4 regions of the Mesorhizobium huakuii genome follow, and region 1 is predicted to be linked to each of the others. Evidence: riboswitches for the same ligand, from Rfam matches in the RefSeq annotation. Region 1 holds a riboswitch; each other region holds the start of a gene.
The links. A riboswitch is a leader RNA that binds a small molecule or an ion and turns the genes downstream of it on or off. The one in region 1 is predicted to bind thiamine pyrophosphate.

Region 2: another riboswitch for thiamine pyrophosphate. It lies ahead of thiC (phosphomethylpyrimidine synthase ThiC); the one in region 1 lies ahead of HB778_RS02090 (Ykof family thiamine-binding protein).
Region 3: another riboswitch for thiamine pyrophosphate. It lies ahead of thiB (thiamine ABC transporter substrate binding subunit); the one in region 1 lies ahead of HB778_RS02090 (Ykof family thiamine-binding protein).
Region 4: another riboswitch for thiamine pyrophosphate. It lies ahead of thiC (phosphomethylpyrimidine synthase ThiC); the one in region 1 lies ahead of HB778_RS02090 (Ykof family thiamine-binding protein).

Annotation. Positions count from the first base shown of each region.
Region 1 is NZ_CP050296.1:433,511-441,323, forward strand. Features, by position in the region: gene HB778_RS02070 (methyltransferase family protein) at 1-207, opposite strand, end outside; gene HB778_RS02075 (ABC transporter substrate-binding protein) at 464-1,480, opposite strand; gene HB778_RS02080 (ABC transporter ATP-binding protein) at 1,473-2,240, opposite strand; gene HB778_RS02085 (ABC transporter permease) at 2,237-3,058, opposite strand; gene HB778_RS02090 (Ykof family thiamine-binding protein) at 3,094-3,702, opposite strand; TPP riboswitch at 3,693-3,807, opposite strand; gene msrA (peptide-methionine (S)-S-oxide reductase MsrA) at 4,091-4,609, opposite strand; gene HB778_RS02105 (glycosyltransferase family 39 protein) at 4,785-6,332, opposite strand; gene HB778_RS02110 (hypothetical protein) at 6,532-7,239, shown strand; gene HB778_RS02115 (GNAT family N-acetyltransferase) at 7,405-7,813, opposite strand, start outside.
Region 2 is NZ_CP050296.1:2,342-10,154, forward strand. Features, by position in the region: gene thiO (glycine oxidase ThiO) at 1-882, opposite strand, end outside; gene thiC (phosphomethylpyrimidine synthase ThiC) at 879-2,714, opposite strand; TPP riboswitch at 2,818-2,933, opposite strand; gene HB778_RS00035 (FkbM family methyltransferase) at 3,030-3,788, opposite strand; partial or broken gene HB778_RS00040 (hypothetical protein) at 3,785-5,016, opposite strand; gene HB778_RS00045 (aspartate aminotransferase family protein) at 5,040-6,470, opposite strand; partial or broken gene HB778_RS00050 (NAD-dependent epimerase/dehydratase family protein) at 6,573-7,579, opposite strand; gene HB778_RS00055 (EamA family transporter) at 7,576-7,813, opposite strand, start outside.
Region 3 is NZ_CP050296.1:2,352,452-2,360,264, reverse strand. Features, by position in the region: gene HB778_RS11570 (ABC-F family ATP-binding cassette domain-containing protein) at 131-1,951, opposite strand; gene HB778_RS11565 (thiamine diphosphokinase) at 1,953-2,612, opposite strand; TPP riboswitch at 2,701-2,815, shown strand; gene thiB (thiamine ABC transporter substrate binding subunit) at 2,859-3,857, shown strand; gene thiP (thiamine/thiamine pyrophosphate ABC transporter permease) at 4,036-5,631, shown strand; gene thiQ (thiamine ABC transporter ATP-binding protein) at 5,624-6,400, shown strand; gene HB778_RS11545 (M48 family metalloprotease) at 6,659-7,813, shown strand, end outside.
Region 4 is NZ_CP050296.1:6,418,162-6,425,974, forward strand. Features, by position in the region: gene HB778_RS31345 (beta-ketoacyl-ACP synthase III) at 1-948, shown strand, start outside; gene panD (aspartate 1-decarboxylase) at 1,005-1,457, shown strand; TPP riboswitch at 1,562-1,678, shown strand; gene thiC (phosphomethylpyrimidine synthase ThiC) at 1,783-3,618, shown strand; gene thiO (glycine oxidase ThiO) at 3,615-4,616, shown strand; gene thiS (sulfur carrier protein ThiS) at 4,585-4,782, shown strand; gene HB778_RS31370 (thiazole synthase) at 4,784-5,557, shown strand; gene HB778_RS31375 (thiamine phosphate synthase) at 5,554-6,159, shown strand; gene HB778_RS31380 (hydroxymethylpyrimidine/phosphomethylpyrimidine kinase) at 6,150-6,911, shown strand.

The sequences.
Region 1 (7,813 bases):
GATGACCGTAAGCGGATTCCAGTCACGCGTCACCGGGCGCCGCGACAGAAGCAGCCATGTGAAAGTGAGTATCTCGGAAATCGCCACCAACGCGGCGTTGAGCCGGGTCGGATCCTCTACGAGCTGATGTAGGCCGCGATAGACGAACAGCCCCGCACAGGCCAGCGCACAGACGCGAAAGAAGCCTTCGCGCAGGTCGACCAGCATGTCATGCCTTCGCGCGGCGGAGAAAAATCCACCCTCTTTGTTATGCGAAAACGCTTCACTTTTTGACGTGAGCAACGCGAGCACCCCGATGATCCCTCGAAGGGACCATTGCATGCAACCATTGCCGGGCGGTTAACCGGAGAGATCGCAATGGTATCAAACGGAGTGACGCCTCCGAAAGCATACGGGGGCAGGACGCCCCCGTACGCCAAGCCAACGGAGTAGGCCGGCCGCTACTGGTGATGCGTATCCAACCTCACCCCAAGTTCAGATTTGCGAAATACTTCGCGAAATCAGGGCGTTGCGCCAGAATCTTACCATCAGCATCGCGCAAGATGCCGGCGGTGAAGAGGTAGTCGCCGATCGCGTCCATCTTGGCCGGATCCATCGCGCCGATGGCGCCGTTCTCTGCGCGCAGATAGTGGCCGTCGATCAGCGCCTTCAGCGACGCCTCGATCAATGCCGGGTTGGTCAGGGCATCCTTGTTGGCGGCGATCAGCAGCGTGGCGGCTTCCCCGGGATGATCGACGGTGAACTGATAGCCGCGCCGCGTTGCCTGGATAAAAGCTGACGCCAGTGCCGGGTTTGCCTGGAGATACGCTTCGCTCGACGAGATCAGCGTCGTGTGTTCGTCGGGCACGCCGTAATCGGCATAGACGAAGCTGCGCTGCTTGATGCCTTTGAGTTCGGCCTCGACGCCCTCCCAGGTCGAGACCTCGAGCGTGAAGTCGACCGAACCGTTGGCCAGCGCTTCATAGGCGGATGTGCCGAGCGTCACCGTTTCGAAATTGCCCTTGCCGCCATCATGGCGGATGATGGTCGAGATCAGCGCGTTTTCCCAGGCGCTGCCGAAGCCGCCATAGGTCAGGCCGTCAAGATCTTTCGGGCTTTTGATCTGGCTGCGCGCCGCATTGAAGACCACGCGGCCGGTTTCCGACTGCACCACGGCATAGACGGCCTTCAGATCGGCACCGGCGGTCTTCTGGGTGAACAGGCTGATGGTGCCGTTGATGCCGAAATCGGCGACGCGGTTGGCGACCAGCGTGCCGGCGCCGGTATCGCTGTAGGGCAGAATGTCGACCTCCAAGCCGGCCTCGCGGTAAAACCCCTTGTCGCGTGCGACGAACAGCCCGATGTGGTTGGTGTTGACCGTCCAGTCCAGCGCGACGCTGACTTTTTGCGTGGCCGCGAAGGAGCGGTTCGATCCGGCGATCAGCGGAAATCCGCTGGCAAGGGTGAGCAGCAAGGCCTGCCGGCGCGTCAAGTCAGTCATGGTCATGTCCTTTGGATGGTTGCGGGTTGAGCAAAATGTCGAGAATCTCGGCCTCGAGTGCGCCGGCCTGCTGCGCGGCGGCGCCGGTTGGATCGCGGGGGCGCGGCAACGGCACTCCGATTTCACGCAGCACACGGGCCGGGCGCGCCGACAGCACATAGATGCGGTCGGACAGGAACACGGCCTCGCGCACATCATGGGTGATCAGCAGCGCGGTCCAGCGATGGTGCCGCCACATCTGCTCGAGCCAGCGCTGCATGGCCGCGCGGGTCAGCGCGTCGAGCGCGCCGAACGGCTCGTCGAGCAAAAGCATATCGCGCTCCTGCACCACCGTGCGCAGCAATGCCGCGCGCTGGCGCATGCCGCCCGAAAGCTGTGCCGGGAAATGCCGCTCGAAGCCGGCAAGCCCGAACTCGGCAAACAGCGGCGCGACACGCGCCCGCGCCGCTTTGCGTCTGACGCCTTGCACTTCGAGCCCGAGCGTCGCGTTGTCGAGGATGCGCCGCCACGGCATCAGCGCGTCGCGCTGCGGCATGAAGGCGAAATGCCTGCCATGGTCGTCGAGCGGCGCACCGTCGAACAACATCTCGCCCTCGCCATGCTCGGCACCCGTCAGGAGCTGGAACAGCGTCGACTTGCCGGCGCCCGACGGCCCAAGGATCGAGACGAATTCGCCGGCGCCGACGCTGAGCGAAATATCGGCGAGCACGTCGAGCCCGCCAAACGCTTTGTGCACATGCCGCAATTCGAGCCGGCTCATCCCTGCGCCCCCTTCCCTGCCGGCTGCCGGCCGGCCCGTTCCCAGGGCATGGCGAGGCGCTGCAAGAGCACCGTCAGCCCGAACAGGATCAGCGTGAGCGCGGCACTGACGCCGACAGCGGCCAGAACCAGATCGGGGCGGAAATTGTTCTTGGCGTTGAGCATGTAGATGCCCAGCCCCTTCGCCGCGCCGGCATATTCGGCGAAGATCGCGCCGACCACGGCATAGGTGATGGAGATCCTCAAGCCGGCGAAGAAGTAGGGCAGCGCCGAAGGCAGCCGCGCCAGCACGAAGACGCGCCAGCGCCCCGCCCCCATGGCGCGCAGCATCTGGCCGATCTCGACCTCGGTCGCCTCGTAGCCCTGTACCAGAGCCACCAGCATCGGGAAGAAGGTGACCAGCGCCACCAGCATGATCTTCGGCGCCAGCCCGAAGCCGAACCACAGCACCACCAGCGGCGCGATGGCCACCAGCGGCAAGGTCTGGCTGACGATGAAGACGGGAAACAGCGCGCGGCGCAGCGGCTGGAAGAAGTCGACCAACATCGACAGCGCGAAGGCGGCGCCGAGCGAGCAGGCAAAGCCGATCAGCGTGGCGCGGATGGTGGGAATGGCGTTGTCGATCAGCGCGTCGCGATTGAGCATCGCCTGTTCGAAGACGCGTGACGGCGCCGGCAGAATCGTCGGCTTGATGCCGGAATAGGTGGCGTAGATCTCCCACGTCACAAGGAGCAAGCCGACCGAGATGACGGCGGGTACGGCCTTGGCAAGGGAACCCACGAGCGGGCGTGACGCGACTGATGATGAGACCACGGGCATAACCTTTGACGGGGTCGCGCCGAAGCGCGGCCGGCTTAGACAGCCGACGGGCTGTTGGCCGAAACCGTGACGTCAAGGGTTACGTGGCCGGCGCCTGGCCCGAAGCGGCAGAAAGCCTCGTTCAGCGCCGAAAAGATCGCGCCCGTATCGCCGCGCAGCTTGGTGCAGAAATTCTTGGAGCGATCGTAGACGCCGGACTGTTTCAGGAAATCGATGCAGCCATAAATCTCGTCCATGTGGTCGCCGGCGCCCATCACATAGAGCGAGAATTGCGCCGCCGCCGGCTGGCCGGTGGCAGCAGCTTTGCGCACGGCGGTGATGGCGGCTTCCTTGCGTGGGCCGAGCGGCCCGACAGGTCCGCCAAACGCGTCGGAGCGGCAGATCGGATCGTCCGGCTCGCCCGGGCAGCCGCGCGAAATGGCCGCCGACAGCACGCAATGCTTGCCGCTCCGCGCCGCCGCCACGAACAGGTCGCGCAGCGCCGGGAACAACACTTCGGGCGGCCCGACCAGCAAGGTCGAGATGTCGTCGGTCTCGATCCTGAGCCTGTCCCGGTAGGGATCGAGCGCGCCGAGCGCGCCGAGGATGACGCCGACGAAATCGTCGGCCATGGGATATAGGGAAATCTGTGCGCCTGAAAACATAGCCCGCCTCGCTCCGCTGGTATTACCCAGATCAGCTTCTAGGGTCTGTGGGCTTTGCCGCCCCCGTCTCAGCCCCGACCGTACGGAGCACCCCTGTGGATGGGCGCGTTAAAGCACCATTCGAACCGAAGGGGAAGCCGTTTTTTCAGCGCACCGCGCCAAAAGCATTGCACCAGATCTGGGTAGCGGCGGTCGATCACTGGAGATCCGAGCAAGCCGGCTTCGCCCAACACCGTCGATCCGGCAGCAAGCACCACCTCCACCACACCGGGCGACATGAACTCCGATGCAAGCAAGTCATCGCCATAAACAAAGAAAGCCGCGGGGCATCCGCCCCGCGGCTTTCTTTGTTTCGACATCGCTTCCCAACGATGCGTTTCGCCAAACGTCAGGACGCGGCCTTCTCACGCACCGGCAGCTTCCAGCCCGGCCTGACGAAATGGCAGGTGTAGCCGTTAGGATATTTCTCCAGATAATCCTGATGCTCGGGCTCGGCTTCCCAGAAGGCACCGGCCGGCGCGACTTCGGTGACGACCTTGCCAGGCCACAGGCCGGAGGCATCGACATCGGCGATGGTGTCTTCGGCCACGTGCTTTTGCTCGTCGCTGGTATAGTAGATCGCCGAACGGTAGCTCATCCCGACATCGTTGCCCTGGCGGTTGCGCGTCGTCGGATCGTGGATCTGGAAAAAGCGCTCCAGCAGCGTGCGATAGCTGATCACGGCCGGATCGAAATTGATCTCGATGGCTTCGGCATGAGTGCCGTGATTGCGGTAGGTGGCGTTTGGCACATCGCCGCCGCTATAGCCGACACGGGTGGAGATGACGCCGGGATAGCGCCGTATCAGATCCTGCATGCCCCAGAAACAACCACCGGCAAGCACTGCGCGTTCGATCGAAGTCGCCATGTCACGTCTCCTCAAAAGGCAATTCCATTCGCGTAGCGGTTTCCCGTCCGGAATTGCGCAGACAAAATTGGATTTCCCAATAAATGGGCATTGTCGCCTGCTTCGTCCAGTCGCATGGAGACGAACGCAGCCATGCGCGAACGATATTACGACGCGGCTAAGGGATCGAACCGCTTCAATTACGCGGATGCCGGGTCCGGCTGTCGGCGTCAAGCGGCAGATACCGCGTGCCAGGCGGAATGGCGGCAAAGCTGATTGCCACAGGCGGCGCCGTGCGCGACCAGTTGAAAAGAACGGTCTTGACCGGCCGGTTGCCCAGCCATGTCCGCAACTGCGGCGGCACGCCATGCCCAGGCCAAACCATCAGCATGCCGTGGTCGCGCAAGCGCTGCCTGGTGATCCAGGGCGCGAACCGGGTATCGAGGTCGGTGAAGATCGACGGCTTGTCATAGGCATTGAGGCCCGCGAGCATGGCCAATTGGGTATCGCCGCCGACAATGTCGAGCCGGCCGGGCGCGGCCGCATGCCAAACCGCCTCGGCCTCGTCCGAGATCGGCTGCGCCGGCCAGCAGACGGCGTCGAGGCGCCCCCGCACATTGCAGCCCGTCCAGCGGAGGGTCGCATAGGCGCCCGACATGGTGACGATGCAGAGGAAGGCACAGATCGCCAGCCTTCGCATCTCGATGGCGCCGAGCCGGTGGCCGAGAAAGGCGAGCACCGTAACACCGACAAGATTGTACATCGGCGCCCCCCAGGACTCGCCGGTGCCGGTGAACAACGAGGCCACCATGATCAGGGTCGCCGGCCCAAGCCCCATCCACACGAGATAGACCAGAATGCCGCGTTCGACGGGAGCTTCGGGAGCGGGCGAGCGCCGCAGCAGCCCCGATATCGCCAGCACCAGGAGGAAGCCTGAGAGCCCGGCCAGTTGGACGCCGATATAGTAGAGGCGCGCGCGGTGTTCGGTTACCCACACGTCACGGTCGGCAAAATAGGTCAATGGCAAGAAGTCGATGCGGTAGAGCGCGATGGCCAGCGGCGCCGCAACGGCGAGAAAAACGGCAAGGCCGAGCCATGGCCAAGGCGTCGCCAGCCGGCTGCGCGCGCGCGCGTCGGACAGCAGCCATAGGGCGCCAAAGGCGAGCAGCAGGCCGGTGGAGAACTTGGCATAGAGCCCGACGCCCGACACCAGCCCAAGCGCCAGCCACCAGCCAGGCCCGCCACCACGGCCGGCGCGCCAAAGCAGCCAGCAGATGGCCGCCCAGAACGGCATCTGCGCATAGTCATGATTGAATTGCGGGGTCGGCCAGCCGAAGAAATAGACCGAGGGCATCAAAAGCACGGCAGCCAGCGCCCGGCGTTGCCCGAGTATGTCGCGGGCCAGCAGATAGACCAGGATGAAGGTCGACGAAATCGTCAGCTGGGCGAGCAGATATTGCGGCCAGTGGAACGATCCGGTCAGAAGATGGCTGGTTTCGAGAAGCCAGCCCGGAAGCTGCGGGTGCTTGTAGGTCAAAAGCACCCATTCGCGGCCCCACATGAAACCTTCCACGACATCGCCAGGCGGCGCGGGGTCGATCAGTGCCGGCACCACCGTCCAGCACAGGATCTGCACCAGGCACAGAAGCGCGAGCAAATACCAGGGATGGCGAAGCAGGCCGGGCCAGACCGATGACGAGTCGAGGCCGGTGGCAGTCAGCCCCGCCGGCGCCCAACCATCCATGGAGTCGTCTATTCCCACCATGCGGCGCTTAAACCACATCGTCCGGTTTGCCGAACAGCCCCAACCTCAAAGCTTACGAAAAAGTATACTTGCTGGCCATTGCAAGACCAAGATTGAGCGGGAGTTTCGGCGCTCCGTTGACTTCCCCCGGCAGAACAAGCCCGCCCATCTGATCCTGTCTGAACATCCCGGATATTCGATGCGTCACCAGCATGCCGTCATCCACCACCGCGCGCTCGACTTCTGGCTGGCGCGTGCGGCCGTCCTCGTCATCATCTGTCTGCAGCTCCTGGTGATCAACGATCTTTCGTTTGGCCCCCGCTGGCTGGCGCCGGCGCTCGAGGCCACCCTGCTCGTGCCTCTGTCCGTCGCCACCGCCTGGACACAGGTCGCCACCCTGAAAGCGATCGAGGAAGAGCACTGGTACCTGGTCGGCCGGTTTCGCGTCATGATCCGCAGGACGGCGCTGGTGATGACCGGCGTCGTCAGCGTCATGAATTGCGGTTCACTGGTGTTCCTGGTGCGCGCGCTGCTGGCAGGCCATGCCGGCTCCAGCGGCCAGACGCTGCTGATCGACGCGCTCAATATCTGGGTCACCAATGTCATCGTCTTTGCCCTGTGGTTCTGGAGCACCGACCGCGGCGGGCCGCCGACCTGCGGCCTCGTCAAACGCGCCCAATCCGATTTCCTGTTCCCGCAAATGACCTTGAACGACCGCGAGATCCGCGACTGGCTGCCTGGCTTCGTCGACTATTTCTTCCTCGCTTTCACCAATGCGACGGCGTTTTCGCCGACCGACACCTTGCCGCTCTCCCAGCGCGCCAAGCTTTTGATGATGGCCGAGGCGATGATCTCGCTGCTGACGATCGCACTGGTCGCGGCCCGTGCCGTCAACATCCTCGCCTAAGGTGCGTTGAGATTCAGGCATGAAAACAAAAACCTAAAGCGCGTCGCCCGAATCCGTTCAAAACGCGATGCGCGTTAGGCCCAGAAACGCAAAATAGCCCGCCCAACGAGCGGGCTATTGGATGGTCTGCGACGGTCTCGAAGCTGGAGCGGACGGACGATCCCCTCAATCCGCGCCGAGGTCGCGTTCGAACACCACCTGGTCGCGCAGCGGAATGCCATTCACAGCCGAGCCTTCGGGGTAACCGGTCGACGGCCCGAACGCATCCTGCACGATGCGAAACATCCGAAAGCCCTGTCTCTGGTAAAATCGCAGATTGCCGATATCGGCCGCCGCGGTCGAAACGATCAGGCGCCGGCCGTAGCGCTCTCGACAGCGGGTGATTGCCGCCGCGACGAGGGCACGCCCCAACCCCTCGCTCTGCCTTGCCGGACGGACCGCCAGGCTCTTGAGTTCGAAGACCCCGCCCTCGCCTGTCTCGATGAGCTGCACATGGCCGACGATCCTGTTTCCATCCCGCGCGACCAGCACCTCGCCCTTGTCGATATAGCCGGAAACCTGCGTGGGAGAATCG
Region 2 (7,813 bases), 430 kb from region 1:
AAGCCCATTGATTGCAACGATGTCTCCGCTCGTTTCGACGCGCGGCAGATTATCGGGAAAGGCCGGACGAACGCCGACACCGGTTTCAACGACCTCGGCTTCGCCAAAGGCCTGGTGGAGGGCATAGGCAGCACCCAACAGCTCCATCATGGAACGCGCCGTGACCGGTCCGGCGGACTGGCTTTCAATCATCGTTGCGCCGATCATGAAACGCTGGTCAGTGCGCGGCACCGCATAAAGCGGAAGGCGCGGATGCAGCAGCCGGACCGGGCGCGACAGCGAGATGTCAGGCGTGCGCAGGATCAGCATTTCGCCGCGAACGCCGCGCAGCCTGTCATCGGCTGCTGCCATTCCCGTGCAGTCGATCTGCCATTCGAAACCGGAAACAGGCTGGGCGTCGGCCCCGAAGCGGAATTCGACGCCCATGGCCACGAGCTTGTCATGAAGTGCTGCCATCGCCTGGCGCGGGTCGAGATGAGCCTCATCGGGAAACAGCAATCCGCGCCGGAAGCGGCCGGCGAGGTCGGGCTCCAGGAGCGCAATTTCGTCTTCATCGACACGCCGATGCCCCGACGTGCGACTGGCGAACCGGTCGAGCTCGCCAGCATCACGCGGGGCGGCCACGACCAGCGTTCCGGCCCGTGTCACCTGACCCGGCAGCACCGCATCCCACCAGTCAGCGGTGTCGCGTCCGATATCCAGCACCGGCTGCTCGGCGCTTTCTCGCTCACACCATGGCGCCAGCATGCCGCCGGCAAACCACGATGCATTGCCGCCGAGGCCATGCCGGGTCTCGACCACGGTCACCGCCGCGCCTCGGATCGCGAGTTCGAAGGCGGCGGTGAGGCCGGCGACGCCAGCCCCTTTGACCAGAACCCTCATGACGGCTCCGGCACCTCTGGCATGAGCGGTACGCCGGTCTTGTCAGCCGGCATGTAGAGATCGCCACCCTCGCGGTATTTCGCCGCCATCGCCGCCATGCCCTCTTTCTGTGCCTCGGCGCGGATGTCGTGGGAGATACGCATGGAGCAGAATTTTGGTCCGCACATCGAGCAGAAATGTGCCACCTTATGCGCCTCCTTGGGCAAGGTCTGGTCGTGGAAAGACCGCGCGGTTTCGGGATCGAGCGAGAGGTTGAACTGGTCCTCCCAGCGGAACTCGAAGCGCGCGCGGGAAAGGGCATCATCCCTGACTTTTGCTGCCGGATGGCCCTTCGCCAGATCGGCGGCATGGGCGGCGATCTTGTAGGTGATCACGCCGATCTTGACGTCGTTGCGATCGGGAAGGCCGAGATGCTCCTTCGGCGTGACGTAGCAGAGCATGGCGGTGCCGAACCAGCCGATCATGGCAGCACCGATGCCGGAGGTGATGTGGTCATAGCCCGGCGCGATGTCGGTCGTCAGCGGTCCGAGCGTATAGAACGGCGCCTCGCCGCAGACGGCGAGCTGCTTGTCCATGTTCTCCTTGATCTTGTGCATCGGCACGTGGCCGGGGCCCTCGATCATCACCTGGCAGTCCTTTGCCCAGGCGATCTGCGTCAACTCGCCGAGCGTTTCCAGCTCGGCGAATTGCGCCGCGTCGTTGGCATCGGCGATCGAGCCGGGACGAAGGCCGTCGCCTAGCGAGAAGGACACGTCATAGGCGCGGCAGATGTCACATATCTCCGCGAAATGCTCATAGAGAAAGCTTTCCCGGTGATGGTGCAGGCACCATTTGGCCATGATCGAACCGCCGCGAGACACGATGCCCGTGACCCGGTCAACGGTCAGCGGGATGTAGTGCAGCCGCACGCCGGCGTGGATGGTGAAATAGTCAACCCCCTGTTCGGCCTGTTCGATCAGCGTGTCACGGTACACCTCCCAGGTCAGGTCCTCGGCAATGCCGCCGACCTTCTCGAGCGCCTGATAGAGTGGCACCGTGCCGATCGGCACCGGCGCATTGCGAACGATCCAGTCGCGGATGTTGTGGATGTTGCGGCCGGTCGACAGGTCCATCACCGTATCGGCGCCCCAGCGGATCGCCCAGACCATTTTTTCGACCTCTTCGGCCATCGATGAGGTGACCGCCGAGTTACCGATATTGGCGTTGATCTTCACCAGGAAACTGCGACCGATGATCATCGGTTCGCTCTCGGGATGATTGATGTTGGCTGGAATGATCGCCCGCCCGCGCGCCACCTCGTCGCGCACGAATTCCGGCGTGACGAAATCGGGAATAGCCGCGCCGAAGCTCTCACCGTCGCGCGGCAGCTTGCCGCGCATGATCTCGCGTCCAAGGTTCTCGCGGATGGCGACGAACTCCATTTCGGGCGTGATGATGCCGGCGCGCGCGTAGGCAAGCTGGGTCACTGCCTTGCCAGCCTTGGCCCTGAGCGGCCGGTTGCGGACCGGAAATTCCGGCGTCAGGCGCTCGCCCACGGCGAATCCATTGTCTTCGGGCCGAACATGGCGGCCGTCATAGGCCTCGACATCGCCGCGTGCCGTAATCCATTCGTGGCGAAGCCGGGCGAGGCCATTTTCGATGCTGGTTTCGACAGTCGGGTCCGTATAGGGGCCGGACGGATCGTAGACGGTGACGGGCGGTTCGCCTGCCGTCGGATGGACGGAGATTTCGCGCATCGGCACCCTGATGTGCGGATGCAGGACGCCGGACTTGTGGATTTTCCGTGAGGCAGGCAGCGGTCCCGTCGAGACGGCTGGGGTGAGGGCATTCATCTTGAGGCTCCTTTGCTCATTGCATTGGAGACCCAGTTCTGTGCCGGAAGGATGAGACGCTTCGGTCGCCCTGCTTGAAAAAAGGACTTCGGGCGTGAACTCCCGCAAAGCGCTTGCACCGTCCCTACGCCAGTATGAACTGGATCAGGTTCAACGGGTCACTGCGCCGCGAAGCCAGCAGTATCTCAGCCCCTTGCCGGGACTCCCCTGGTGAATGCTCCAAGTTGAATGGGCCGGCGCTATTTTGTCAAGCGCATTTGGCCGGCGCGGCAACCGGGACTGATTGCTGTTGTGGACGAAGGTCGGCGGCGAAGCTCAGGCGAAGGCCCAGATATCCTCGGCCTGGAAGCCGACCTGGTAACCCGCCGTCTTCAGTTTGACCACGACCTGGCCGATCTCCGGGGCCGGCAACGCACCAACCTCGACCTTGATCATGCCCGGACGATAGCGTTTGAGGTCGAGTTGTTCGAAGACGATCCAGTCGGCGCCTTCGCAATCGACGAGGAAGGCATCGATGTGGCTGATGCCGTTGCGATCGAGCAAGGTCTGCAGCGTTTCCGAGGGCACCTCGATGTCTTTCAGGTGTGGCGCGAATTTGTTGAAGTTCGCGTCGGCCTCGCCCCAGGCGTTCTTGCCTGACATCAGATTGGTGTCGGTAACCGAGGAGCAGCCGATGAACTCGATCGGCAGCGTGCCCGCCTCGAGCGCGGCGGCATCGAAGGTGTGGACGGTGATCGTGCCTTTCGCCTTGGTGACGGCCACCGGCTCGATGATGAAGCGATTCGTGTCGGGATAGTTGGCGCGCAGCCGCTTCTGATTGTACGGGATCGGCTCGACCAGCATGGCGCGGGCGCCGGATATCCTGTGCAGCCATGGCGTGACGTCGTCGAACAGCGCGCCGTCGCAAGCGCCGACATTGACCATCTGGAACGGCTGCCCTGCCCCACCGAAGCGTGCCTTCAGCGCCGCCCTGGCAAGGAATTTCGTACCGCGCAGCGACGGCCCGCGGTCGAGCAGGCTCGAAGGAAGACCGAGCGACAAGGCGATGCGCGCCAGACTGGATAGCGAACTCATGGCTTGTCTCCGGGAATGACGTGCAAGGCGGCGCGATGCTGGCCGCGAGCCACGGCCGCCCACAGCGCCATGAACGGCGTTGCCAGCAGCAGGAAGGGCGGGATCAGATGTGGGAAATAGATGCGCGTGTCGTGGATCGGGAAGACCGTGAACTTGGCCAGTGCCCCCAGCACCAACGCCGCGAACAAAATGCCGGCGCGGCGGTCGAGGCGGAAGCCGGCGCGGCTGGCGGCGAACCAGCCGGCCAGTGCCAGCACCGAAACACCGACCCAGCTGTTCAGATTGACGGCACGCAGCAGCGATGTGGCAAACGCCTTGAGATAGGCGGTGACCGAGAAGGCCGGCTCGAACCCGTCCATATTATAGTACTGTTCGATGCTGGAGAACCACAGATGCGGCCACCAGCCGGGATGGTGGGCCCAGTGCGAAATGGCAAAATAGGCGACAAAGGACGCGGCGAAGCCGGCCAGCGCCCCCAGGCCTTTTGCCGGAAGGCGACCAGAAGGACGGCGAAAACGGCAAGGAAAACAATATTGTCCGGCCGCACCATGAAGGCGAGAAACAGCAGGATCGCCGTCGCCGCCTCTCGGCCCCTGATATAGGCGTAGAGCCCGCCGAGCAGCAGCGCCGACGTCAGCAGATCCGGCGTCGAAGCCCGCGCCGCGTCGCCGAAATCGGCCATGATCAGCACCGCGCCGACCACCGGCGCCAGCGCCAAAGCCTTTTCCGAGCGCAGCCAGAGCAGCGTGATCGCGCCGAACAGCAGCACCGAAAACAGCTGCACCAGGCGCATCGCCTCGACCGGCGACATCACCGCGCTCAGCGTCGACAGGATCTCGGCGTAGAGGAATTTTATTCGGTACATGCCGAGCAGAGAATGGAAGTCGGCGGCATTCTCCGTCATGTGGCTGCGGAAGCCGCCGCCATCATCGGTCAGTGCCTTGTAATCTCCCGCCGACACGCCTGATTTGACGGTGCTGTAGGCGTAATCATGCAGCGCCTGCACATCGGGATAGCTGCCTTCCTCCGATATTGCGAGATAGGGCAGCATGTCCCAATTGGCGTCGGGCATCACCCATGCCGTGAATGCCGTCAGAAGGATGTAGAGCGCGAAGGCCGCCGCACCGATCGGTGCGGCCAGCCGCGCATAACTCCCCTCGCCCCACGCCAGACCGGCCTGGACAAGGCGGTCGAGCATGTTCTGCGGAGCGGGTGACTTGGTCAGCATCGTTGCTCAACGGACTTTCGTTTTTAACGGACTTGGCTTTTGACGAAATCCTTCACGATCGACACGATGCCGCGCGACAAAAGACTGTCGAAGGCATCGACGAAGCGGTCGACATGCTCGCGCTGGCAGATCAGCGGCGGCTCGAGCCGGATGACGTTGCGGTTGTATTCGGTGAAGGCGACGAGCACGTCGTAGTCGCGCAAGAGCAGTGCGCCGACGAAGCCGGACAGCGAGCCCTTCAGCTTGTCGTCGAGCACGCTTACGATCGGGCGCAGCACCATCGGCAAGGTCTGCGAGAAGTCGTGGAACTCAAGGCCGACCATAAAGCCTTTGCCGCGCACATCCTTGATGATCTTCGGATATTTGTCCTTAAGCGCCTGCAGGCGCGCGAGCAAATAATCGCCGGTAACGGCGGCGTTGTCGATCAGCCCCTCGTCATAGAGCACGTTGAGGCCCTCGATCGAGGTGACGCAGGCCTCGCCCATGCCGCCAAAGGTGGCCATGGCATGGATCATCGCCGTCTTTGGCGTGCCATAGGCCTTCATGTAGACATCTCGCCTGGCGATCATCGCGCCGACCGCTGCCTTGCCGCCGCCAAGCGACTTCGCCAGCGCAGTCACGTCGGGAACCACGCCGTAATGTTCGAAGGCATAGAAGCGGCCCGAGCGGCCGTAGCCGCACTGCACTTCGTCGGCCACCCACAGCACGCCATACTGGTCGCAGAGCGCACGCAGCTTCTGCCAGTATTCGGCTGGTGCCTGGATAATGCCGCCGCCGCCCTGGATGGTTTCGAGCACGATGACGCCGACCTCCGGATCGGATCGGAACAGGCGCTCGACGGCCTCGATATCGCCGAACGGAATGCGCACCGTATTGTTGGCCATCTTGAAGTCGGCACGGTAGAGCTGGCCGTCGGTGATGCCCAGCACGCCCTTGGTTTTGCCGTGGAAGGAATTTTCGGCATAGACCACCTTCGGCCGCTTCGGCCCCGCCGCGCGTTCGGCGAGCTTCACCGCCGCTTCCATCGCTTCGGAGCCGGACGAGCCCAAAAACACCATGTCGAGATCGCCGGGCGAGCATTTGGCGATATTGTGTGCGAGCGCTGCCGCGTATTGCGACATGAAGGCGATGGCGATTTCCTGGCGCTTCTCCTCCTGGAATTTTTTGCGCGCTTCGAGGATACGCGGATGGTTGTGGCCGAAGGCCAGCGAACCGAAGCCACCGAAGAAATCGAGGATCTTGCGACCGTTCTGGTCGATGTAGAACATGCCCTCGGCGCGCTCGATCTTGATCTTGTGGAAGCCGAGCAGCTTCATGAAATGCAGCTGGCCAGGGTTGAGATGCGCCTTGAACAGGTCGGTCATGCGGGCGACGTCCATCGCCTTGGCCTGCTCGACGCTGATCAGATCGGGCTTGGCGATGGTAGCGGGCGACAGCGCCGGCGCGCTCACCATGGTGCGTGCATTCGTCTGTTCCGGCTTGGCCATGACGGTCATTTCAATCTCCTGTCCGCGCTACGACCAGCGTCGTGCGCCGTAAACTGTTTGGCGAGCCCACTATTCGGCGGGCACATGCTTGGTGGCGATGGCGTGCCCGGCCTTCTTGGCGCGGTATTCGCTGTAGGCGGCGATCAGCATGTCCTCGTCGCGATATTGCGGCACCCAGCCGAGCTGACGCTCGGCCTTGGACACATCGAGCACGCATTCCTCGTCGGCGATCAGATATTGCCCGGATCCATGATCGGCATGTTCATCAGGTCGAGCAGGTCGAGCGTGCGCTTGACCGCCCAGCCCGGTGTCGGGATCAGGATCGATTTCGATCCGGCATGGCGGATCAGGTCGCCGAGCAACTTCTTCACCGGCGGCGGGTTGAGCGAGCCAAGATTATAGGCCTCGTTGGGCACGCCGGCCTTCCAGGCCGCGCGGGCAGCTTCCGCGCAGTCGAACACCGAGATGAACTGATAGGGGTTTTTGCCGGAGCCAATCATCGGCACCGGAAGATTCCAGTCGATCAGCTTGAAGAGTTTTTCGAGAATGCCGAGCCGGCCGGGGCCGATGATCAGACGCGGCCGGAACAGCGCGATCGACATGCCGCGCTTGCGCCATTCGGCCGCCAGTTCCTCAGTCTTCTGTTTCGACCAGCCATATTCGCCAAGCGGCGCGACCGGATGCTCCTCGGTCATCGGCTGGGTGACCGTGTGGCCGTAAATCATGTCGGTCGTGTAGTGGACGAGCCTTAGTGCGCCAGCCTTGTCCATGGCCTGCATGATGTGCTCGGTGCCGTGGAAATTGACCGGGAAGAAGAAGTCGTGCCGCTTGGCCCGCACCTGGATCGGCGACAGCATCTTGGCCGACAGATTGTAGACCATGTCGTCAGCCTTGAGCCCGACCGCGGCGACCGAACCCGGATCGGTGACATCGCATTGGATAAAGCGGACGTTGCGGTAGTGCGCAAGTTCGCTCCTGGCGATGTCGGCGACGACGACCTCTTCGCCATCGGCCACAAGTTTCGGGGCAAGGTGACGGCCGACGAAACCGTCACCGCCGAAAATCACATGTCTCATCGAACGATCTCGTTTGCTGGGATCTTGTCGGGCGTGATGGAAGCGGTCTGGTCTTCATGCCCTCGCCCACTTTGCGCGATCAGCACGGTGCCGACGCAGATGCAGGCGATGCCGGCGATGCGCCAGCCATTGAGGTCTTCGCGGAAGACGAAATAGGCGAAGATGGCGACAGCGACATAGGCAAGGCTGAGGAAGGGATAGGCAAAGGAAAGCTCGACCTTGGACAGCACATAG
Region 3 (7,813 bases), 1.9 Mb from region 1:
GCACTCTCGTACAGAAGCAATAATCGAGCGAATACGGTGATGCGCCCGACCCTCCGCTATGGCTCCGGACGTTCGTCGTTTTCAATCGACAAATCGTTGTCGATTGCTTGGCCTTACGGCCGAGCGCTCCTCACCCCTCCATCTCTTCCCGCAGCATCTCCAGTTCCAGCCACTCTTCCTCGAGCGCCGCCAACGTCGCGCGTTCCTTGTCGAGGGCGGCGATGGTTTTCTGGAACGAGGCCGGATCGCGCTCGTAGTAGGCCGGGTCGGCGATGTTGTTCTCCAGCCGCGAGATCGACGCCATCACCGCCTCGATTTTCTTCGGCAGCGACTCCAGGGCGAATTTCTGCTTGAACGACAGTTTTTTGGCCGGGCCTTTGGGAGCCGCCGGTTCGCTCTTGCTCGATGCCGGTGCATCGCCGGCTTCGGCCTTGGCGCGCGCCTTGCGATCGTCGAGCCGGGTGCCGCCGCGCTGCGCCAGCATGTCGGAATAGCCGCCGGCATATTCGATCCAGCGCCCGTCGCCGTCTGGCGCGATCAGGCTGGTCACCGTGCGGTCGAGAAAATCACGGTCGTGGCTGACCAGGATGACGGTGCCGGCAAAACCGGCGACCAGTTCCTGCAGCAGTTCCAGCGTCTCCATGTCGAGATCGTTGGTCGGCTCGTCGAGCACCAGAAGGTTCGCCGGCCGGGCCAGCACGCGCGCCAGGATCAGCCGCGCCCGCTCGCCGCCGGACAGCTCGCGCACCGGCGTGCGCGCCTGCTCCGGCTTGAACAGGAAATCCTTCATGTAGGAGACGACATGGCGCTGCTCGCCATTGATGACGAGGTTTTCGCCGCGCCCGTCGGTGAGGTATTGCGCCAGCGTCTCCTGCGGATCGACCGCCTCGCGCTTCTGATCGAGCGTGGCGATTTCCAGATTGGTGCCAAGCCTGATCGAACCGGCGTCCGGTGCCAATTCGCCGGTCAGCATCTTCAAAAGCGTGGTCTTGCCGGCGCCGTTTGGGCCAACGAGACCGACGCGGTCGCCGCGCTGGATGCGGGTCGAGAAGCCTTTGACCACGGTGAGGTCGCCAAAGCTCTTCTCGATGCTCTTCGCTTCGATCACCAGCTTGCCGGATTCGGCGGCGTCGCTCGCCACCATGGTCGCGTTGCCTTCGGCGCCGCGATGACCGCGGAAGCGCTGGCGCATGGTCTGTAACTCGCCAAGGCGGCGCATGTTGCGTTTGCGCCGTGCCGTGACGCCGTAGCGCAGCCAGTGTTCCTCGCGCACGATCTGGCGGCCGAGCTTGTGCTGCTCGCGCTCTTCCTCTTCCAGAACCAGGTCGCGCCATTCCTCGAAATGGCCAAAACCCTTGTCCAGCCTGCGGGTCTGGCCACGATCGAGCCAGACAGTGGCGCGCGACACGCGCTCGAGGAAGCGGCGGTCGTGCGAGATGACGATGAGCGCCGAGGAGGTGCGCACGAGTTCCTCTTCGAGCCATTCGATGACCGACAGGTCAAGATGGTTAGTCGGCTCATCAAGCAGCAGGATGTCGGGCTCCGGCGCCATGACGCGCGCCAGTGCGGCACGCCTGGCCTCGCCGCCGGAGAGATCGCCCGGCCGCTCCTCGCCGGTGAGGCCGAGATGCTCCATCAGATAGCTGGCACGGTAGGGATCATCGGCGGGGCCAAGCCCCGCCTCGACATAGGCGCGCACGGTGGCAAAACCTTCCATGTCGGGCATTTGCGGCAGATAGCGGACCGTCGCCGAAGGCTGGCGGAACACCTCGCCGTCCTGCGGCTCGATCAGGCCAGCGGCGATCTTGAGCAGCGTCGACTTGCCGGATCCGTTGCGGCCGACCAGGGCGATCTTGTCGCCGGCCGAAGCCGTCAAGGCGGCGCCGTCGAGCAGCGGGGTGCCGCCGAAGGTCAGTTTTATCCCGTCGAGATTGAGAAGGGGCGGGGCCATGTCAGCTTTCGGGCAAGGGATAGGGATGAGCGAGCAGCAGCGCGCGGCCGTGGCCGAGGGCGATTTCGAGGCTGCCCCCGGTCTTGTCGAACTTGACCTCGTTGGAGATGGTCAGGGACGAGCCGAAGGCCACCTCGACCTGGCTCAGCGGCCATTTCGCGCCGGTGACGGTCAGGCCGGCAAGTTCGGAAAAGCCGAGGATCGAAAACAGGGTGCCGTCGGCATAATCGAAGCCGGCCGTTCCCAACAGCAGAGGGATACCTTCCTGGGCGCCGCTGGTCAGCAGGACGTCCGTTCCGGCCTCGGCCAGGCGCAGGGCGAGCGCCAGATGCAGGAAAGCGTGGTCGGCGCGCTTGCCGCCGAACGCGCCTGCCAGCACAAGGCGGGTCGCGCCGCGCTCGAGGGCTGCGGCGATCGCCAGTTCACCGTCGGTCTTGTCCTTCTCCGCCGGGAAGGTCTGGCGGGGCACGGCAGCGAGGTCGTCAGGCAGATTGGCCGGCACCGAATCGAAATCGCCCACCCACAGTTCCGGCACAAGGCCGAGCAGCCGGGCATGGCCGATGCCGGCATCCGCGGCGATGACGCGCGAGCCCTCGACCTGGCGGTCGAGCCGGGGCGTGCGGATGAGATCGCCGCCAAGCAGGATGGTGAATGTGCTCATATCTGGTGGCCTGTACCAGCCCGGCAGCGGAAACGGAAGGCCGGCAAACTGCCACTTGCGCGGTTCCTCGGCCGGGCCTATGTGTCGAAACGCTCTAACGGGGTGCCGGACGCGATCTTCGCGGACCGGCTGAGAGGCAATCTCGCCAACCCGCTGAACCTGATCCGGTTTGTACCGGCGGAGGGATTAGACGTTTCGGACAGTCCGACGCCTCAATTCCTTTCAATTCGAACGAAGGAGGCGCCGATGCGCACGCTTTTATACGCTCTTGTCTCAGCCACGGTTGTGGCGCTGTCCGGGCCGGCCTTGGCCAAGGACAAGCTCACCGTCTACACTTATGAGAGCTTCACCGCCGACTGGGGTCCAGGCCCGGTGGTGAAGAAGGAATTCGAGGCCGAATGCGGCTGCGATGTCGAGTTCGTCTCGGTCGCCGACGGTGTCGCCCTGCTCAACCGCGTCAAGCTCGAAGGGGCATCGACCAAGGCCGATATCGTGCTCGGCCTCGACACCAATCTCACCGCCGATGCCAAGGCTAGCGGGTTGTTTGCCCCGCATGGCGCGGTCTCCGATATCAACGTGCCGGGCGGCTGGACGGACGATACGTTTGTGCCCTTCGACTACGGCTATTTCGCTGTTGTCTATGACACGCAGAAGCTGAAGACGCCGCCCAAGAGCCTGAAGGAGCTGGTCGAAGGCAGTGCCGACGACAAGATCGTCATCCAGGATCCGCGCACCTCGACGCCGGGCCTCGGCCTGCTGTTGTGGGTGAAGTCGGTCTATGGCGACAAGGCGCCGGAGGCCTGGGCCAAGCTCAAGACAAAGGTGCTGACCGTGACGCCGGGCTGGAGCGAGGCCTATGGTCTGTTCACCAAGGGCGAGGCGCCGATGGTGTTGTCCTACACGACCTCGCCGGCCTACCACATGGTCGCCGAGAATACCGAGCGCTATCAGGCGGCTTCGTTCGAAGAAGGTGAATATCTGCAGATCGAGGTCGCCGGCATCACCACGACCGGCGCCAAGAACCCGCTGGCGGCAAAATTCATCGCCTTCATGACCGGACCGAAATTCCAGGACGCCATCCCCGAGACCAACTGGATGTTCCCGGCAGGAAAGACCGACAAGCCGCTCAACCCGGCCTTCGACAAACTGGTCAAGCCGACCAAGACCTTGCTGTTCAGCCCCGAAGAGGTTGCCGCCAACCGCAAGGCCTGGGTGGATGAATGGCTGGCGGTGATGAGCAAATGAGCGCGCTTCTCACCCTCCCCCTTGTGGGGAGGGTCGATCCGCGAAGCGGAGCGGGGTGGGGGCTGCGACGCTGAGCACGGCCTCACCCCCACCCCGGCTCGCGGACACCGCTTCGCGGCATCCGCGTTCCGACCCTCCCCACAAGGGGGAGGGTGGAAGGCGCGCGTCCGACCCCCGCATCAGCGCCGGCATCATCGCGCTCGCCGCGATCACACTGCTGATCGGCGGCGCGTTTGCCGGGTTGCTTGTCGAAGGCGCTTATGACCTTTCGGGCGCCTGGGCAGCTTTCGATCCCTATCTCCTACGTGTCGTGCGCTTCACGCTCTGGCAGGCCGCCCTCTCGACCCTGCTTTCTGCCGGCCCGGCGCTGTTCGTGGCGCGTGCTTTGTCGCGGCATCCGCGCTTTTTCGGCCGCGCCTTCATCCTGCAGCTCTTCGCCGTGCCGCTGGCGCTGCCGGCGATCGTCGCGGCGCTCGGAATACTGGCGCTCTATGGCCGCGCCGGCTATTTCGCCGGCCTGTTCAGCGCGATTGGCGGCCAGGGTTGGCCAGGCATTTACGGCCTGTCCGGCATTCTCGTCGCCCATGTCTTCTTCAATCTGCCGCTCGCAACGCGGCTGTTCCTCGAGGCGCTGCAGACCATCCCTGCCGACCAGTGGCGGCTGGCGAGCCAGCTCGGCATGGGGGCGCGGCCGGCGTTCCGGCTGATCGAATGGCCGACGCTGCGCGCCGCTCTGCCCGGCGTCGCCGGGCTGGTCTTCATGCTCTGCATCACGTCCTTCACCATCGTTTTGACGCTTGGCGGTGGGCCGGCCGCGACGACGCTGGAGGTCGGTATTTACCAGGCGCTGCGCTTCGATTTCGATCCAGCTCGGGCTGTCGCCCTGACGATGCTGCAGATCGCGCTCACCTTCGTCGTGGTGCTGGCGCTGACGCGGCTTGGCGCCAATGTCGTCGGCGACACCAACCTGCCGCTTGCGCCGCGCCGCTATCTCTCCGTCAATGGAACCGAAACCACGCTGAACGCCGCACTCATTGTGCTGGCGCTGCTGTTCGTTGTCGGGCCGATGGCCGCGACCGTAATGGCAGGCTTGGGCGCCGATCTCGGCCGGCTTGCCGGCGAGGCGACTGTCCGGCAGGCGACGCTGACCAGTGCGGTGCTTGCCTTCCTGTCGGCGCTGCTCTCGGTAATGTTGTCGCTGGCCCTGACCATGGCGCGCCGGGCGCTGGGGCTGAGCCGCCGCGCCGGTGCAAAAACACTGCTCGAACATACCACCGACACCGGCGCCAGCTTTGTCCTGGTCGTGCCGCCCATCGTCATCGGCGCCGGCTGGTTCCTCCTGCTGCGCCATGCCGGCGACGTCTTTGCCATCGCGCCGGTCATGGTCGTCATGGTCAACGCGGTGATGGCGATGCCCTTCGCGCTGCGCGCCATCCGTCCCGCCTATGATGCGGCGAGCGAGCGCCACGAACGCCTCTGCGCACAGCTCGGCATTTCCGGCTGGGCGAGGCTGCGGCTGGTCGACTGGCCGTCATTGCGACGGCCGCTTGCCACAGCCTTTGCTTTCGCCATGGCGCTGTCGCTCGGCGATCTCGGCGTCATCGCGTTGTTCGGCAGTGATTCCGTGCAGACCTTGCCCTACCTTCTCTTGGCGCGCATGGGCAGCTACCGCACTGAGGACGCCGCCGGCCTGGCGCTGTTGCTTGGCCTGGTCTGCCTCGCTTTGGTGCTGGTTGCGGATTGGCTCGGAAGGGAAAAGGTCCGCAATGTCTGACGGGGCGATGGGCAGGAAGGGCGTTCCGGTGCGGCTGGACAAGGTCTCGTTCAGCTATGGCGAGGCGCCGCTCACTTTCGATGTCGCGTTCGCCGCGGCGGAAATCACCGCCGTCATGGGGCCGAGCGGTTCAGGAAAGTCGACGCTGCTCAACCTCGTCGCCGGCTTCGAGACGCCGCAGTCCGGCCGTGTGCTGATCGGCGGGGCCGATGTCGGCGCCGCGTCGCCGGCCGCGCGGCCGGTGTCGATGGTGTTTCAGGAAAACAATCTTTTTGCCCATCTTTCCGTCGCGCAGAATGTCGGGCTTGGCCGCTCGCCGGCGCTGCGGCTGACCGAGACCGATCAGGCCGCCATAGCCGAGGCGTTGGAACGCACAGGGCTTGGCGGCAAGGAAAAACGCTTGCCGCGCGAACTCTCCGGCGGCGAGCGCCAGCGCGTCGCGCTTGCGCGGGTCCTGGTGCGCGATCGCCCGGTGCTTCTGCTCGACGAACCCTTTGCTTCGTTAGGACCCGCCTTGCGCGACGACATGCTCGATCTGGTTGCAGGCTTGCATGCCGAACGCGGCATGACGGTGCTGTTCGTCACGCATCAGCCTCAGGATGCCCGCCGCATCGGCCAGAATGTGGTGTTTCTGGACAATGGCACAGTCGCCGCCGCCGGTAGTGCGGACGACTTCTTTGCCGGGGCTGGTCCGGAGGCGTTTCGGCGCTATGTCGGTGAAAGTGCCGGGAATGCGGTATCACGAGATATTGCCCGGAAGCCGACATAATTTACGGTCAAACCGGCCTCAGGCGATGGGGCGCTTGCTTGCCATGGCAGACGTAGTGTGGCTAGGTCGGCCCTACTGGTCGGCACAAGCCGTGATTTGCCTACAGCATCCGCCGCACGCCCCGAGGGACGCGCGACGGATGCTGTAGAAGTTTGTTTTTAGCGCATGACGGGTTCCGAGGATCGCCCCCGATTTTCGTGGTCATGCGCCGGGACCTGAAAGGAAGCCGTTCTGGCGATCGGCGTCGACAAGCTACGAATGAATCCGCTGGCGCGCTTTCTGGCGCTGGCCGGCTTTGCCGTGGCCTTGGCAAGCTGCCAGATGTTCACGCCTCCGGAAGTCCAGGAGTCCGGCTTCCAGCCGTCCGACAGGCCGATCACGGTCGACAATGTCGGCGCAAACAACAAGCTCGCGGAACTCGCCAAGGCGCAGCATCCGCGCATCCTGGCCACCTACGGCGGTGAGTATTCCGATCCCAAGCTCGAGCGAATGGTTGCCAAGGTGGTCGGCAATCTGACCGTGGTGTCGGCGAACCCGACCCAGACCTATCGCATCACCATCCTGAATTCGCCCAACGTCAACGCCTTCGCGCTGCCGGGCGGCTATCTCTACATCACGCGCGGCCTTTTGGCGCTCGCCAACGATTCGTCCGAACTCGCCGCCGTCATCGCGCATGAGATGGGCCATGTCACCGCCAATCACGGCCTGCAGCGTCAGCAGCTGGAGGCCGAGGAAGGTTTGGCGACCAAGGTCGTCTCGGATGTGCTCGGCGACAGCCCGACCGCCAAGGCGGCGCTGATCCGCGGCAAGCTTCGGCTGGCGCAGTTCTCGCGCAACCAGGAGCTGGAAGCCGACGCCATCGGCATCAAGTCGATCGGCGAAGCCGGCTACGATCCCTACGCCGCGGGCCGCTTCCTGCAGTCGATGTCGGCCTATACCGATTTCCGCTCGATCAGCGGCGCCACCGACGCCAGCCTCGACTTCCTGGCGACGCATCCCAACACGCCGCAGCGCATCGACCTGGCGCAACGCCATGCCCGCCAGTTCGGCGCCCCCGGCGTCGGCACGCGCGACCGCGATTCCTTCCTCGCCGGCATAGACGGCCTGCTCTATGGCGACACGCCGGAGGAAGGCTATGTGCGCGGCGAGACCTTCCTGCATCCGGGCCTCGGCGTGTCGTTCACGGTGCCGGATGGTTTCATCATCGACAATTCGGCGGCGGCGGTGACAGCGACCGGGCCGGGCGACATCGCGATCCGCTTCGACGGCGTTTCGATAGACAAGAATCGCGCCCTGACGGACTATATCAGAAGCGGCTGGGTGGCCGGTCTCGACGACAGCACCGTCAAGCAGGAAACCATCAACGGCAATGAGGCCGCGACCGCGCATGCCGGTGCCGAAGGCTGGCAGTTC
Region 4 (7,813 bases), 1.1 Mb from region 1:
CATGCGCCTGGTCGCAAAGTGCCAAATGCCGAGATCGAGAGCAATCTCGGCCTCGAGCCGGGCTGGATCGAGCGGCGTACCGGGATACTGTCGCGCTTCTGGGCAACGGACGAAGACACGCTGTCTGGCCTTGCCGCTCATGCCGGCGACATGGCGCTGGCGAACGCCGGCATCGACCGCAGCGACATCGGTCTGCTGTTGCTTGCCACCTCGACGCCCGACCACCTTCTGCCGCCAAGCGCGCCGCTGGTCGCACACCGGCTCGGACTCGGCCGAGCCGGAGCGGTCGACCTGACCGGCGCCTGCGCCGGCTTCATCTATGCGCTGATGTTCGCGGATGGATTCACCCAGCTGCACGGCAAAGCGGCCCTCGTCATTGCCGCCAACATCCTCAGCCGCCGCATCAACCCGGCCGAGCGCGCCAGCGCCGTGCTGTTTGCCGATGCCGCCGGCGCCCTGGTGATTGGTCCGTGCGAGGATGCTGATCGGGGGATTCTCGGAGCCTCGGTGGATTCGGACGGCTCGCGCTACGGGCTGATTCAGATCCCGGCGGGCGGAAGCAACATCCCGTTCCATGGCGACCTCGACCTCGGGCAAACCCGCATGACGATGACCGACGGCCGCGAAGTGTTCGCCAAGGCCGTCGAGATGATGACCGCCTGCTCGCAGGATGCATTGGCCACAGCCCGGACGCGGCCGCAGGACATCGATCGGTTCGTGCCGCATCAGGCCAATGCCCGCATCTTCGATGCGGTCGGACGAAACCTCGGCATTGCCGATCAAGCAATCGTCAAGACGATCGTCGATTACGGCAACTCTTCCGCCGCGACGATCCCGCTTTCGCTGTCGCTAGCCCATCAGACGGAGCCATTCCGGCAGGGTGAGAAGATTCTTCTGGCGGCGGCGGGTGCGGGTCTTAGCGGTGGTGCTCTCGTCGTCGGCATTTAGCCGACCAAGCGAGCGCGCCAGGACGGATCATGAATGATCTATGGGGCAACAGAGCAATGCGAAAAATAGTCGCCGGCAAGCTGCACGGTATCCACGTCACCGAAGCAAACCTCAACTACCACGGTTCGATAACGCTGGACCCTGACCACTGCGAAGCAGCCGGGATACTGCCGATGGAATTCGTGGAGATATGGAACAAGAATTCCGGTGCGCGGATTTCAACGTATGTGATTCTGGGCGAGCGCGGCTCGCGGTGCTGCATCCTCAACGGTGCTGCCGCCCGCACCTGCCAGCCAGACGACCAGATCATTGTCTGCAACTCCATCTACCTGGACGAAGCGCAGATCACCTCGCTGAAACCGAGGATCGTCACTTTTGACCAGCACAACCACATACGTGACCGCCTGAGCTACTCGGTCGATCTCGACGCACATGGCCGGTACAGGTTTTCCATCCTCGACGAGGCGAATGCGGCTTCGGCCATTCCCGCCCTGGTTTCAGGAGCGTGATTTTGTCCCCGATGCATGCGGGGGTTTTATGCTGGGTTTCATTGGCGGCCGGTCGAAGGCGCCCGAATGCGCTTGACAAGATTGCGCTGGCCCGTCCAACTTAAGGCATTCACCAGGGGAGTCCCGGCAAGGGGCTGAGATACTGCTGGCTTTCGCGGCGCAGTGACCCGTTGAACCTGATCCAGTTCATACTGGCGTAGGGACGGTGCAAGCGCTTTGCGGGAGTTCACGCCCGTGGTCCTGTTTTGAACAGGTCGACAAAAGCGTCTTTTCATCCTTCCGGCACAGAACTGGGTCTCCAATGCATGAGCAAAGGAGCCTCAAGATGAATGCCCTCACCCCCGCCGTGTCGACGGGACCGCTGCCCGCCTCACGAAAAATCCACAAGCCCGGTGCCATCCACCCCCAGATCAGGGTGCCGATGCGCGAAATCTCCGTCCATCCGACAGCCGGCGAGCCGCCCGTCATCGTCTATGATCCGTCCGGCCCCTATACCGACCCGACCGTCGAAACCAGCATCGAAAAGGGCCTCGCCCAGCTTCGCCATGAATGGATTACGGCACGCGGCGATGTCGAAGCCTATGACGGCCGCCATGTCCGGCCGGAAGACAACGGATTCGCGGCGGGCGAGCGCCTGACACCGGAATTTCCCGTCCGCAACCGGCCGCTCAGGGCCAGATCAGGCAAGGCGGTGACACAGCTCGCCTATGCGCGCGCCGGCATCGTCACGCCCGAAATGGAGTTCGTCGCCATCCGCGAGAACCTCGGCCGCGAGGTCCTGCGCGGCAAGCTGCAACGCGACGGCGAAGCCTTCGGCGCATTGATACCGGATTTTGTCACGCCGGAATTCGTGCGCGACGAAGTGGCCCGCGGGCGGGCGATCATTCCAGCCAACATCAATCATCCCGAGAGCGAGCCGATGATCATCGGCCGCAATTTCCTGGTCAAGATCAACGCCAATATTGGTAACTCCGCCGTCACATCGTCGATGGCCGAGGAAGTGGAAAAGATGGTCTGGGCGATCCGCTGGGGCGCCGATACGGTGATGGATTTGTCGACCGGCCGCAACATCCACAACATCCGGGACTGGATCGTGCGCAATGCGCCGGTGCCGATCGGCACCGTGCCGCTCTACCAGGCGCTGGAAAAGGTCGGCGGCATCGCCGAGGACCTGACCTGGGAGGTCTACCGCGACACGCTGGTTGAGCAGGCCGAACAGGGCGTCGACTATTTCACCATCCACGCCGGCGTGCGGCTGCACTACATCCCGCTGACCGTTGACCGCGTCACGGGCATCGTCTCGCGCGGTGGCTCGATCATGGCCAAATGGTGCCTGCACCATCACCGGGAGAGCTTCCTTTACGAGCATTTTGCGGAGATCTGCGACATCTGCCGCGCCTATGACGTGTCTTTCTCGCTCGGCGACGGTCTTCGTCCCGGCTCAATCGCCGATGCCAATGACGCAGCGCAATTCGCCGAACTGGAGACGCTCGGCGAGCTGACGCAGATCGCCTGGGCGAAGGATTGCCAGGTGATGATCGAAGGTCCCGGCCACGTGCCGATGCACAAGATCAAGGAGAACATGGACAAGCAGCTCGCCGTCTGCGGCGAGGCGCCCTTCTACACGCTTGGACCGCTGACCACCGACATCGCGCCGGGCTATGACCACATCACTTCAGGCATTGGTGCTGCCATGATCGGCTGGTTCGGCACCGCCATGCTCTGCTATGTCACGCCCAAGGAGCATCTCGGCCTTCCCGATCGCAACGACGTCAAGATTGGCGTGATCACCTACAAGATCGCCGCGCATGCCGCCGACCTGGCGAAGGGGCACCCGGCGGCGAAAGTCAGAGATGATGCCCTTTCCCGCGCGCGCTTCGAGTTCCGCTGGGAGGACCAGTTCAACCTGTCGCTCGACCCCGAAACCGCACGGTCCTTCCACGACCAGACCTTGCCCAAGGAGGCGCACAAGCTGGCACATTTCTGCTCGATGTGCGGGCCGAAATTCTGCTCCATGCGCATTTCCCACGACATTCGTGCCGAAGCGCAGAAGGAAGGCATGGCGGCGATGGCGGCGAAATACCGCGAGGGTGGCGATCTCTACATGCCGGCTGACAAGACCGGCGTACCGGTCGTGCCAGAGGCTCCCAAACCATCATGAGGGTGCTCGTCAAAGGGGCCGGTGTTGCCGGCATCACCGTCGCTTTCGAACTCGCCATCCGAGGCGCGGCGGTGACCGTGGTCGAGACCCGGCATGGCATCGGCGGCAATGCGTCGTGGTTCGCCGGCGGCATGCTGGCGCCATGGTGCGAGCGTGAAAGCGCGGAGCAGCCGGTGCTGGATCTCGGACGCGACGCTGCCGACTGGTGGGATGCGGTGCTGTCGGGTCAGGTGACACGGGCCGGGACACTGGTCGTGGCCGCGCCGCGTGATGCCGGAGAGCTTGACCGGTTCGCAAGTCGCACGTCGGGGCATCGGCGTGTCGATGAAAGCGAAATTGCGCTCCTGGAACCCGACCTCGCCGGCCGCTTCCCGCGTGGATTGCTCTTCCCCGACGAGGCTCATCTCGACCCACGCCTAGTGATTGCAGCGCTTCATGACAAGCTCGCCACCATGGGTGTCGAATTCCACTTCGGCTGCGATGCCACGCAGGTTTCCGGTTTCGATCGTCAGATCGATTGCACTGGAATGGCAGCGAGCGATGACAGGCTGCGTGGTGTTCGCGGTGAGATGCTGATCCTGCGCACGCCGGACATTTCGCTGTCACGCCCAGTCCGGCTGCTTCATCCGCGCTTTCCACTCTACGTGGTGCCGCGTACCGATCACCGTTTCATGATCGGCGCGACGATGGTTGAAAGCCAGTCCGCCGGACCGGTCACGGTGCGTTCCATGATGGAGCTTTTGGGCGCGGCCTATGCTCTCCATCCGGCCTTCGGCGAGGCTGGCGTCATTGAGACCGGCGCCGGTGTTCGTCCGGCCTTTCCCGACAATCTGCCGCGTGTCGAAATGAGCGGAGACGCCGTCGCGATCAACGGGCTTTATCGCCATGGTTTTCTCCTCGCCCCCGCTATGGCTCGCCAGGCTGCCGACCTGGTTTTCAATCAAGACAGAACCAAGGAGCTCGCTCATGAAACTGATCGTCAACGGCGAAGCGCTTGAGATTGCCGCCACCACGTTGGCGGCGCTGCTTGCCGCGCTCGACTATGAGGGCGATTGGCTGGCGACGGCCGTCAACAGCGACCTCGTGCACAAAGCCAACCGCGCGGAATTCCGATTGAGCGACGGCGACCGGATCGAAATCCTCTCGCCCATGCAGGGAGGCTAGCATGTTCGAGCTTTATGGGACCGAGCTTTCGTCGCGCCTGCTTCTCGGCACGGCTCAATATCCTTCGCCGGCCGTCCTTGCCGATGCAGTCAGGGCGTCGGGCACGTCGGTGGTGACCGTCTCTTTGCGGCGTGAGATGGCGGGCGGCAGGGCCGGCGAAAAATTCTGGTCGCTGATCCGCTCGCTCGGCACGAGAATCCTGCCCAACACGGCCGGCTGCCACTCCGTCAAGGAAGCGGTCACTACCGCGAACATGGCGCGCGAAGTCTTCGGCACGACCTGGATCAAACTCGAAGTGATCGGCAACCACGACACTCTGCAGCCGGACGTGTTCGGCCTGGTCGAAGCCACCCGTATCCTGTGCGAGGACGGCTTTGCGGTATTCCCCTATACCACCGACGATCTCGTCGCCGCCGAGCGGCTGCTGGAAGCGGGCTGCAAGGTCCTGATGCCGTGGTGCGCACCGATCGGTTCCGCCTTGGGACCGGTCAACATGACGGCGCTGCGCTCGATGCGCGGACATTTCCCAGGCGTCCCCCTGATCGTGGATGCGGGGCTGGGACGGCCGTCGCACGCGACCACCGTCATGGAACTCGGCTTTGACGCCGTGCTCCTGAACACGGCGGTGGCCAGGGCGGCCGATCCAGTCGGCATGGCGCGTGCATTTAGCAAGGCGGTCGAGGCCGGCCGTGAAGCTTACAGCTCGGGAATGCTCGAACCGCGAGACGTCGCCGTGCCGTCGACACCGACAATCGGCAGGGCCGTTTTTTCATGAAGCTCGATCCCTTCTATCTGATCGTCGACAGTGCTGCCTGGATCGAACGGTTGGTGCCGCTTGGCATCAAGCTGATACAGCTTCGCATCAAGTCGATGGACGAGGCCGGCTTGCGCGTTGAGATCCGCAAGGCAAAGGCCTTGTGCGCCCAGCACCACTGCCAACTCATCGTCAACGACCATTGGCGCCTGGCAATCGAGGAAGGCTGCGACTTCGTCCATCTTGGCCAGGAGGATTTGCAAACCGCCGATCGTTCGCGGATTCGGGTAGCCGGCGTGAGGCTCGGACTGAGCACCCATGATCATATCGAGCTGGAAACGGCGATGGCCGCCGAGCCAGACTACATCGCGCTCGGCCCCATCTACCCAACGATCCTGAAGAAGATGAAATGGGCGCCGCAAGGAATCGAGCGGATCAGCGATTGGAGGCGCCGGGTCGAGCCGATTCCATTGGTCGCCATTGGTGGCCTGAACCCTGACCGGCTCAGCCGTGTCTTTGCGGCTGGCGCCAGCAGTGCAGCGGTGGTGACTGACATCACGCTGAACAAGGACCCTGAAGCGCGCGCGCGCGAATGGATCGAAAAGACGGACCAATGGCGCTGAGGCAAGAACCCTATGTGCTTGTCGTCGGTGGATCCGACTCCAGCGGGGGCGCCGGAATTGCCCGCGATATCGAGACGATCTCTTCAATTGGCGTGCGCACCTGCCTCGCCGTTACCGCACTGACTGTGCAAACCCACGACGCCGTCATGGATATCAGTCATTCGCAGCCCGATCTTGTGGTCGATCAGATGCGCGCTGCGCTGCAGGCCAACAAGGTAGCGGCCATCAAGATCGGCATGCTCGCGACGGCTGAGATCGTCGTTGCGGTTGCCGCCGTGCTGCGCGAAAATCCGCAGATGCCGGCAGTACTCGACCCGGTATTGGCCTCCACTTCAGGCGGTGCGCTGCTGGAAGCAGGCGCCATCGCCGCCATGAAACGCAATCTGATGCCGCATTGCCGTCTCGTCACACCCAATCTCATCGAGCTGGCGCTCCTTGTCGGCACGGAACTCTGCGTCGACGAGGATGGCGCAGTCAGGCAGGGCCAGGAACTGCTGGTCGCGGATGCGCAGGCCATCCTGATCAAGGGCGGTCATGGATCCGGACCCCGATCGACCGATATTCTGTTGCGCTGCAATCACGAACCAGTCCGCTTCGACCCACCGCGCCTTGCTACGTCGATGCGCGGTACGGGGTGCATGCTGGCCAGTGCGATTGCGGCGCATCTGGCGAAGGCGAGCCCACTCGAAGACAGCGTACGCAAAGGCAAGCGGTTTGTTTTCCAGAATCTGCGGAAGAATGCAGCCCCATGATAGCGATAAATCAGCGGGCAAACGATGAACATCAATGGCCGCTGGCCGTAAGCTCCTGATGGTTTCGACTGTCCGTACTCGTGGACGAGGAGTATATTAGTTCCTGCCCCGCAAACGGCCTCGGTCGACAGTTTCTTCAGTTGTTTGCGGTTCGGCCCTCGCGTCTCTCATCCGCGCGACGGAATTGTGCCTTACCGCGGCCGCCAAAGGATGAACGCCGAAGGAGCTAGCAGGATGACGTTTAGCGGCACGACCGAGGCCTCACCATCGAGACAAATGAAAGATTATCGCAGCGGCGCTCGGTATTTCTAACTGGCTTTTCGAGGCGCCCGCCTGGGGCATATGATCTTGATGCCTAGCCGTCAAATTTCAAACTGAGACAAGATGCTGACCCGAGGGGTGCCCGTACAATTCCTGTGAAGACCACGCGATTATTGCGCGAGGCGCTCTGGAGGCACGACCAGCGTGACCACCAACCCATTTCTTGACCAGGCATAATCGATCGAGCCGCGCAGGTGCCCGGTTACGCTTCGCTCAACCAACCTGCTCCCGTAGCCTGGCGCGGCGGTAGGTGCCTCGACCGGCGGCCCGCCATTTTCTGTCCAGACGATCGTAACGGTCGCGCCGAGCGGCATGGCCTATGATGGGAGCATGTTCCCCGAATGGCAGCAAGCATCCTCGTCGGGGGGCTGTCCCACGCCTTGCGCTCTCGGCTGGCCGCGTCGCCGGCGAGGCTCGCTATCTGGAAGGCACCGGCCGCATTCGCGATGCTGTAGCAGGTGACGGTTCGATATTGCTTTTGACTGACGACGGCGGACAGGTTCTTCGCGTGACACGCGGGAACTAACTCAGCATAGATGCGCCTCTGCCATCATGAAATCCGCATATGACCTTAGCGGATC